3 regions of the Shewanella avicenniae genome follow, and region 2 is predicted to be linked to each of the others. Evidence: predicted binding sites of a transcription regulator. Region 2 holds the regulator's gene; each other region holds the start of a gene.
What was found. The regulator sigma-54, encoded in region 2, starts transcription at its own class of promoters, with help from an activator protein. The targets are predictions, from matches to a motif close to GTTGGCACGNNNNTNGNNT.

Region 1 (3,238 bases), 1.1 Mb from region 2:
CTGGTTGTAAGCTGAGGCGGCTACCTTTTTGTATAAGGTACATCTGTGCCAGTGGCGGATGTTGCTTCATAAAACTCAGCGTCACCGGTTGGTAAAAGGTACTCTGCCATTGAATATCGACGGAGAACCAACGCGGTTGCGCTTCGGTGGATTTAGCGTCGAAATAGGGCGATTGCGGATCGGTTGCCGATGGATCTGGGTAGGCTGTTTTGGTTACCACTGCAGTACCTACAATCGCAGGTTGCTTGCAACTGGAATGATAAAACAATACCAAATCGCCCACTTGCAGTTCATCACGCAAGAAATTCCGTGCTTGGTAATTGCGGATCCCGAACCAGCAAGTGCCTTGCTCGCCCGCGAGTTGCAGATCACTGATTGAATAATCGTCCGGTTCAGATTTGAAAAGCCAATAACGCACGTGATGCCCTATCTAATGATGATTCTTGAAAAAGCTTACGGATTTTCAGCGTGGAAGGCCAATAAATGCGCCTAAGTGGCGCTGTAAGCATATTTTTGATAACAAATAATCAACAAATGAGCGGACTAGTATCACGCCATTTTTGTAATTATATTACAAATTGTGGTGTAATAATTTTTCTAAACATTGGGGAAAGTTCGCAACAACGAGGAACTGTGTGTTGAGTGATGAATTTTGTTTTATCAGATTGAATTACAAAATAAAAAAGGCTCCATAGGAGCCTTTTTCAATCAAGCGATTTGCTTAGCGACCACAGGTGTCGTTGGCAACGTTTACTTTCGCTACCAGATAGCCCGCTTGGTTGAAGTAGTTGTAAGTTACGCCTTTAGCCAGCGCTTCAGGTGCCAAGTTAGCACATGCGCTTGCGGTGGTGCTTTCAGTTAACTCTTTCTCTTTAACTTCAGTGGTGATGTAGTATTCAACACCTTTTGGCGTATACTGAGCACGAGTTAAAACACCTGTATCCAGCGTCATTGGCAGTTGCAGTGACTCAACACCACTTTGCAGTGAGTCTGCCATAGTGGCTGCTGAACCTAATGAGGCTAGGAGAGCTAAAGCTGCTACAGTTGATTTTTTCATGGTTTCTTCCCTCTGTAATGTTTTAATTTTTAATTCTGTTCGCGAACTGTTGTTTATTTGTCGCTTCTGAAACTTTATTACATATTATCCCTGTTTTTTGGTGATGTGGTATGACCAGTTGTTATATTAGACCTTTTTCTAGTATCAAATCTGTAAGTTTATGAAATTCAATTGATTAAATTTTATACTTCGTTCGATTGCTGTGTGATTTGTTTCGCGTTTTAGTCGGTAAAGCGGCGTTTAGTCACTCAACCTGGGTTTGGAATTAAATTACAAGTTGGCATTGAGGTTAGATTTGATGCTGTGATGGCAGCCGTTAGCGCTGATGTGAAAGTGTTGAGCAGTCTCTTAGCATCGCGTCTGGGTAATCGCGCGCCATTAATAAAAAGAGCCTCATCGAAACGATAGGCTCTTTTTATCTACTGCCGCGTCATTAGCGGCGGTTAAGCGCGTGCTTCACCATTGACGATAGTTTTACCGATTGGGGTGAGCGTCAGTAATGCCAGCTTCAGGTGTTGGATACCAAATGGGATGCCGATAATGCTAATAAAGCAACCAAAGGCATGCACCAGGTGGCCGATGGCTAACCAAATCCCAAACAGTAAGAACCAGATGATATTGCCGATCATCCCCAGGGCGCCAGTGCCGATATCTTCACGTCCATAGAATTGATCGCGGCTGACGTGATCTTGGCCGAAGGGCCAAAACGCGAGTTCGCCAATGACAAAGCAGGCGCGCCCGAACGGAATGCCGATGATGCTAATGAAGCAGATAATGCCGGCCAACCACCAGGCGAGCCCCATCACGAACCCACCCAACAAAAACCATGCGATGTTAAAAATAAGTCGAAGTAGAGACATCGTATTTCCTTAATTGTTATTGCTTATTATCGACTTTGCGATATCTGTGCCAAATGTTGAGTTCGTTATAACACATTGTTTTTAAATGTATATCGCTTTCTGGCTGATTAATTTCAGGAGCAGCAGTAGTGCTTTTCACTAAATTATGATGGTTTCGCTAATTGGCGCTGGTTAGAATTTGCCAAGGTTAATGTGTGAGTTCACCCATGAAGTTAGCAAATTCACCCGTTGAACAGATTCATGTGGCGGGGCATGACGTCTTTATCAAACGTGATGATTTATTACACCCACAGTTTTCGGGCAATAAGGCGCGCAAGTTTCTCTACTTTTATGAGCAAGACTTCCCCACAGTAAAAAAAGTGCTCGGTTATGGCTCAGCGCAAGCGAACTCGCTCTATTCCATGGCGGCCTTGTGTCAGCTCAAAGGCTGGCAGCTAGAATTTTATGTCGATCATCTGCCGCAGCTGCTGTTGGCGAATCCCTCTGGCAACTACGCTGCCGCATTAGCGCTAGGGGCTAAGGTGTTGCCTGCGCCCGTGAGCGGTGGCGAGCAAATCGCTAGTTACCTGCAGCAATTGGCCGCCAATGACCCTGAATGCCTTTTTATAGAAGAGGGCGGCCGCATGGCCGAAGCTGAATATGGCGTGGCAAAGCTCGCCGAAGAGATTGCGGATTGGTACCAAGCTGAGCAACTGAGCCAACTCGCACTATTTCTGCCGTCAGGAACAGGCACAACCGCCTTATTTCTCGCGAAATATTTCAAACAGCATGAATTGGCTATCGAGGTGTTTACCTGCCCCGTGGTGGGCGATGCAGCCTATTTGCAACAGCAGTTTGACCAGCTTTGCGCTAATCGGCAGTGGCATCCGACCATAGTCGCCCCCGCCAAAAAATATCATTTCGGTAAGTGTTACCGCGATTTTTTAACCCTATGGCGCCTGCTCAATCAAACAGGAGTGACTTTTGAGTTACTCTACGATCCGTTGGGGTGGATGACATTGCTGCAAACTGCGCCTACGCTTGCCATGCCCTTGATGTATCTGCATCAAGGAGGGCTACTTGGCAATAGCAGCATGTTGCCACGCTATCAGCGCAAATATCCGCAGTTGTTTAGCGATTAAGCGTTAGGCGGGAATAAAGCCGTTCTTGCTAAATACCTTATGGGTTCGTTTCGCAATTTTGGCTAAACGATTCAGATCCGCGAGCGTCGGTATCAAGCTAGAATCTGCATATTTCCAATAGCTCAGCTCGCTATCGAGCATCTCCAGCATTTTTTTCGGACAGCCAACACACTTCCCACCACAGAGGTTGGCTTCGCTGA
Region 2 (3,238 bases):
CAAGTCACCACAGTTATCCGTCCAGATAATCTCCCTAAAGAGCCAACGCCGCCGAAAACCGAGCAGGAGCAGCCATGACCAGCGTTTTAAAAGCGACCAATCTGGCCAAGAGCTATAAAAAACGTTCGGTAGTAAAAGATGTTAGCTTACAGGTAAACACCGGACAGATCGTTGGTTTGCTCGGTCCTAACGGTGCGGGCAAAACCACCACCTTCTACATGGTGGTCGGCTTAGTACAGAGTGACCATGGCCGTATTTTTATTGATCAAGATGATCTGACCTTAGATCCAATGCACCTGCGGGCGCGTAAAGGGATTGGTTATCTGCCGCAAGAGGCGAGTATTTTTCGCAAACTCTCAGTGCGCGATAACATTATGGCCGTTCTTGAAGTCCGCAAAGGATTAAGCAACGAAGAACGCGAAGCCATTCTTGAACAGCTGCTCGAAGAGTTTCATATCACCCACATCCGTGACAGCTTGGGGATGGCGTTATCGGGTGGAGAACGGCGCCGCGTTGAGATAGCACGCGCGTTAGCGGCTGATCCAAAATTCATTTTATTGGACGAACCTTTTGCGGGCGTAGATCCAATTTCTGTTATCGATATCAAGAAAATCATCGAACAACTCAAGTCTCGAGGACTGGGTGTCTTGATTACCGATCATAACGTGCGCGAAACTCTGGATGTGTGCGAACACGCCTACATCGTCAGCCATGGGCAGCTGATTGCAGAAGGCACACCCGCCGAGATCCTCGACAACCAACAGGTGCGAGCAGTGTACTTAGGGGAACAATTCAGGCTATAGTACGGTGGTGGGGACAAATAAATTTCATAAAACTACCAACTCTTTGTGGTTGTTTTAATACATAATTTTTGGGGATTAGCAGTCAACAATGAAAGCGTCACTTCAGCTTAAGCTGGGTCAACAATTAACTATGACACCGCAACTGCAGCAGGCAATTCGTCTACTGCAATTGTCGTCGCTTGAGCTGCAGCAGGAAATTCAACAAGCACTCGATTCCAACCCGATGTTGGAGATTAATGACGATGTTGATGTTGATAACAATGACGCGGGGCTTGAAGCGGATAACCGCGAACGTGACAGTGAACAAGAGCTGTCAGAGTCGATAGAAGACAGTTCGTCCGTTGAAACCAGTGATGCGCTTAATAGCCAAGAGCTCCCTGAAGAACTGCCAATGGACACCACTTGGGACGAGGTTTTCACCGCTGCGCCCAACACGTCATCTGGCGTCGTCCGTGACGATGACATGCCGTTTCAAGGTGAAACTAGCGAAGGCTTGCATGAGCATTTGGAATGGCAAAAAAACCTCACACCATTTTCAGAAACCGATGAAGCAATTGCTACCGCGATTATTGAAGCCATTGACGAGCGTGGCTATTTAACCCAATCAGCTGAAGAAATTATTGAAGCGCTGGGCTTAGATGATATCGAAGTGGATGAAGTTGAAGCCGTGCTGAAGCGCATTCAACACTTTGATCCCGTGGGAGTTGCCGCGCGCGATTTACGCGAATGTTTGCTGATCCAATTATCACAATTCAGTGACGACGTACCGCATTTGGCCAATGCCAAAATGCTCATCGATGAGTACCTCGATCTGATCGCCGCCAAAGATTACCGCACCTTGATGCGCAAAACGCGCCTTAAGGAAGAAGAGTTACGTGACGCAATCGTTCTCATCCAAACGTTAAATCCTCGCCCAGGATTAACCATCCAAGAGTCTGAAGATGAATATGTCATTCCAGACGTGACGGTATGGAAGAAAAACGGGCGCTGGGTGGTTGAACTCAACCCAGATTGCATGCCAAAAATCAGCATCAATCAGCAGTATGCCACGATGGCACGTAGCGTGCGCAGCCAGTCAGATAGCCAATTTATTCGTGGTCATCTGCAAGAAGCTAAATGGTTTATCAAGAGTTTGGAAAGCCGTAACGACACCCTGCTTAAAGTCGCTAATTGCATCGTTCAATTTCAGCAAGGCTTCTTCGAATATGGTGAAGAAGCGATGAAACCTATGGTGCTCAACGATATTGCCGAAGCGGTAGAAATGCATGAATCGACCATTTCGCGGGTCACCACCCAGAAATACATGCACACCCCTCGCGGCATTTTTGAACTAAAATATTTCTTCTCTAGCCATGTAGGTACTGACGATGGCGGCGAGTGTTCTTCAACAGCCATTCGTGCTTTCATCAAAAAGCTGGTTGCCGCGGAGAACCCTAAAAAGCCGTTAAGCGACAGTAAAATGGCGCAATTGCTTGCCGAACAAGGCATTAATGTCGCGAGACGAACAATCGCTAAGTATCGGGAAGCAATGCTAATTCCGCCGTCAAATCAGCGGAAGAGCCTTTAAAAGCCCGACAATCGGAGGAGTCAACGATGCAAATTAATCTTGCAGGAAAACAACTTGAGATCACCGATTCTTTACGTAGCTACGTTGAGAGCAAATTTGCAAAGCTTGAACGCCATTTCGAACAGATCAATAATGTCCACATTGTCCTCGCTGTTGAAAAAGCACTACAGATAGCAGAAGCCAAGCTGCACCTTTCCGGCGGCGAAGTATTTGCAACCTCTCAACACGACGACATGTACGCCGCCATTGACATCCTCATTGATAAATTGGATCGTCAGGTCATTAAACACAAAGAAAAGCTGACAAAACACTAACGATGGAACTTAGGACCATCCTGCGGCCGGAGTGTACCACCTGTGCGACTCCGGGCAGTAAGAAAAAGGTACTGGAGCTCATCAGCGATCTCGCAGCAGCCCAGTATCCCGACCTATCCTCTCAAGCCATTTTTGAAAGTCTTTTGGCTCGCGAGCGTATGGGCAGTACAGGAATCGGTAACGGTATTGCGATCCCGCATGGTCGTTTGCCGGATATTGACACGCCCGTTGCGGTATTAATCAAGTGTGAAGAGGCCATTCCTTTTGACGCGATTGATAATCAACCGGTGGATATTTTGTTCGCACTTATTGTGCCAGCAGATCAATGTCAGCAACACCTGAGCACGCTCTCCGCCATGGCGGAAAAGCTAAGCGATAAACAAGTGCTCAAGCAGCTTCGTAAGGCTGAGAACGAGCAAGAACTTTATCAGGTAATCACCGCATGAAGTTGGCCATAGTCTCCGGTCGTTCAGGTTCAGGAAAATCTGTAGCCCTGCGCGTATTAGAGGATATGGGCTATTACTGTGTTGACAACTTGCCATTACAGATGATTG
Region 3 (3,238 bases), 1.6 Mb from region 2:
TCATCAAATTGAGTAGGAAACTCACCGTGGTATTTATCGCGGATAATCACTGCGGCTTTATGCAGGTTGCGGGCACGGGCGTAATAGCCTAGTCCGGTCCAATGATGCAGCACTTCATCTATGTCGGCGTTCGCAAGTGCGGTAACGCTTTCAAAGCGGGCCATAAAACGCTCAAAGTAAGGGATAACGGTGGCAACTTGAGTTTGTTGCAACATTATCTCACTTATCCATACTTTATAAGGGGTTTTATGCTGTTGCCATGGCAAGGTGGTGCGGCCGAACTGCCGATACCAGTCGATGATGCGCTGAGAAAAAGGGGCGGTATTCATGGGCGCCAGTGTAGCTTTGGCGTGGTGGCTGCACAAGCAAATCTGCATTAGGCGCGCGATTAAAAGTGTGGCTGGTATACTTTTTCTGCGGTAGTACTTGCACCGCAGGTTGAAGTTTGGATAATGCCCATTCTTTTCACATGGCTGTCCGTTGACAGGAGCAAAAATGAGCGAAGTGACTACTGCTGAATTCAATGAAGAAGGCAAGTACCTGCGTAAAGTCAAAAGCTTTGTATTGCGCGAGGGACGACTGACTAAAGGTCAGGCTCAAGCGCTTGAACAAAACTGGCCAACCATGGGGTTGGAGTATTCCGCTGAGACCATCGATTTAGCCCAAGTGTTTGGCCGCGAAGCCGACACTGTGTTGGAGATTGGTTTTGGTATGGGCGCCTCTTTGGTTGAGATGGCCAAGGCTGCCCCTGAATTAAACTTCATCGGTATTGAAGTACATAAGCCAGGTGTTGGCGCGTGTTTGTCATCAGCTGCAGAGGCGGGTGTGACTAATCTGCGCGTATATCACCACGATGCGGTTGAAGTGCTGCAAAATGCAATTGCTAATGGTTCACTGTCACGGGTGCAGCTGTTCTTCCCTGATCCTTGGCATAAAAAGCGCCACCACAAGCGCCGTATTGTGCAGCCAGAATTTGCGGAGTTGGTACGTAGCTGCTTAAAAGTGGGCGGCGTGTTCCATATGGCGACTGACTGGGAAAACTACAGCGAACACATGCTGGAAGTAATGAATGCAGCGCCGGGCTATAAAAATCAATCACCTGATGGTACGGTAGTGCCAAGACCGGATTATCGTCCACTGACAAAGTTTGAAGCACGTGGTCAACGTCTTGGACATGGTGTGTGGGATTTGATGTTTGAGCGCACTGAATAACCTTCTTAAAATCGGAGAATTTGCTCATGGCTATTCGCAGTCGTCGTTTACGTAAAAAATTGCGTGTTGATGAGTTTCAGGAACTGGGCTTTGATGTAGCTTGGCGTTTTCCTGATGATATTAGTGAAGAACAGATCGACGCGCAGGTAGATACCTTTATCGAGCAGGTGATTGAGCCGCGTGGCCTGGGCTTCCATGGTGGTGGTCATCGGGTGTGGGACGGTATTGTAGCCACCCAACGCATCGGTAAATGCAGCGACGAAGACCGCCAAGCGGTTGAGGCGTTTTGGAAAAGCCAAAACGTGCTGGAAGTCAGCGTGACCGATTTATACGATATCTGGTGGAGTTAATCCCCGCGTAATCTCCTAAAAGGCAGCGTTTACTACGCTGCTTTTTTATTGCCTATTTGATCTGCTTAAGCTGCATCTTGTGTCGCTCGTCATATTCACCAAAAACTGGTGCAATTCGCTAATCATCTTTAGCTTATTTATATCAGTTGAATTTAAATCTTTTAAAAACAGTATGTTAAAAATTGGCACGGCTTCTGCTATATCAAAGCATCAACAGCGAAGAGCACAACAAGGACTCACGATGAAAACTTTGGTATCTGCATTGGCGTTAACAGGGGTAATGGTTGTCGGGCAGGCGCAGGCTGCCGTTTATCACGGTAACGATAGCTGCAATATCTCGTTGAACTATGACGTGACGTTGCAACAACAACAGCTGCGAGTCGCGGAAAAGAACAACGAGCTGTACCGCATCGATGGCGACAAGCTATTTGTAAACGGCAAACAGGTGTCATTGAATCACAAGCAACAACAGCTGCTGCAAGACTACCGTACAGGTTTGTCAGCGCAGATCCCCAAAGTGGTGACTTTGCTGGATAACGCGATGGATTTGGCCACCGATGCTGTGGGCAGCTCATTGACGCCTTTATTGGGCGACAGCGGCACTGAAAAGCTGAATGGCGCGCTGGAAAAACTGCATCAACGCATTAATGATGCCGCCTATCAACGCGGTGATGTGTACTACATTGGCGCTTCTGATGACTCGCTAGACCAAGTCTTTGGTGATGAGTTTGAAAATGATATTGAGCAGGTGGTGATGAGCTCTATCGGCAACATCATGGTCAATATCGGCCAAAGCATGATTAACAGCGATGGCGGCAGCTTTGAAGAAAAGATGGAAGCTTTCGGCGAGAAAATGGAGCGCTTGGGCGACGACATTGAAGCGCGGATGGAAGTTCGCTCAAGCGAGATTGAACGTAACGCCGATGAATTATGTGAAAGCTTTGCCGAGCTGCAAAAGTTAGAAGCCAAAGTGCAACAGCAGATCCCTGAGTTAGAAGACTACACCCTGATTTCAAAGCGTCACTAAGTCAGGCGCAATAAGCGCTGACGCAAGTGGCTTAACCCCCTCTTCCTTGAGACAGGTTCATCCACGAACCTTCCTTTGCCCGCATCTCATGACCTGAATGCGGGCTTTTTTTCGGATCAAATCTGCAATTTATCGTATTAGACCATTAGAGTAGTCACTAAAGTGTTGGTATACTTTTTTATTCTCGATACAATTATTCTCTGAGCCGTACAATCCGCCCGTTCGGGTCGATCACTTTTCCTCGTAAAAGACAGTTCAGCGAATCATCAACAAGAATAAAGCAGCTATAGGCGACTCAATGCTAGAACTATTGGAACCCATCGCTATTTTCACTCATGTCGCTCGTGCCGGAAGTTTTAGTTCCGCTGCTCGTCGCTTGGGAATTTCTAAGTCAAAAGTCAGTACCCAAGTGGCTGACTTGGAGCACAGACTGGGTGTGCAACTCATTCAACGTACTACACGTAGTTTGAGTCTGACCGAAGCGGGTAATCTGTTATATGCGCAAGGCGAAGAGCTATTGCGCGGCGCTGATCAGGCCGTAGCGAGCGTGCACAATCTTAACGACGCCACCCGTGGTGTGTTGAAGCTTGGTATCTCTCAATCCTTTGGTACGGCGCATATCATTCCTGCGTTACCTGAGTTTATGGCA

Region 1: JYB87_RS07295 (YccF domain-containing protein) is a predicted target of sigma-54. The motif match lies at 1,953-1,971, and genes of this name have one in related genera.
Region 3: JYB87_RS14060 (YggN family protein) is a predicted target of sigma-54. The motif match lies at 1,744-1,762, and genes of this name have one in related genera.

What each region holds. Positions count from the first base shown of each region.
Region 1 is NZ_CP071503.1:1,660,510-1,663,747, forward strand. It holds gene JYB87_RS07285 (EVE domain-containing protein) at 1-418, opposite strand, end outside; gene JYB87_RS07290 (hypothetical protein) at 722-1,057, opposite strand; gene JYB87_RS07295 (YccF domain-containing protein) at 1,501-1,917, opposite strand; gene JYB87_RS07300 (pyridoxal-phosphate dependent enzyme) at 2,124-3,038, shown strand; gene JYB87_RS07305 (hypothetical protein) at 3,042-3,238, opposite strand, start outside.
Region 2 is NZ_CP071503.1:533,987-537,224, reverse strand. It holds gene lptA (lipopolysaccharide transport periplasmic protein LptA) at 1-78, shown strand, start outside; gene lptB (LPS export ABC transporter ATP-binding protein) at 75-803, shown strand; gene JYB87_RS02315 (RNA polymerase factor sigma-54) at 892-2,370, shown strand; gene hpf (ribosome hibernation promoting factor) at 2,397-2,684, shown strand; gene ptsN (PTS IIA-like nitrogen regulatory protein PtsN) at 2,687-3,130, shown strand; gene rapZ (RNase adapter RapZ) at 3,127-3,238, shown strand, end outside.
Region 3 is NZ_CP071503.1:3,167,050-3,170,287, reverse strand. It holds gene mutY (A/G-specific adenine glycosylase) at 1-329, opposite strand, end outside; gene trmB (tRNA (guanosine(46)-N7)-methyltransferase TrmB) at 496-1,212, shown strand; gene JYB87_RS14065 (50S ribosome-binding protein YggL) at 1,239-1,562, shown strand; gene JYB87_RS14060 (YggN family protein) at 1,804-2,589, shown strand; gene JYB87_RS14055 (LysR family transcriptional regulator) at 2,888-3,238, shown strand, end outside.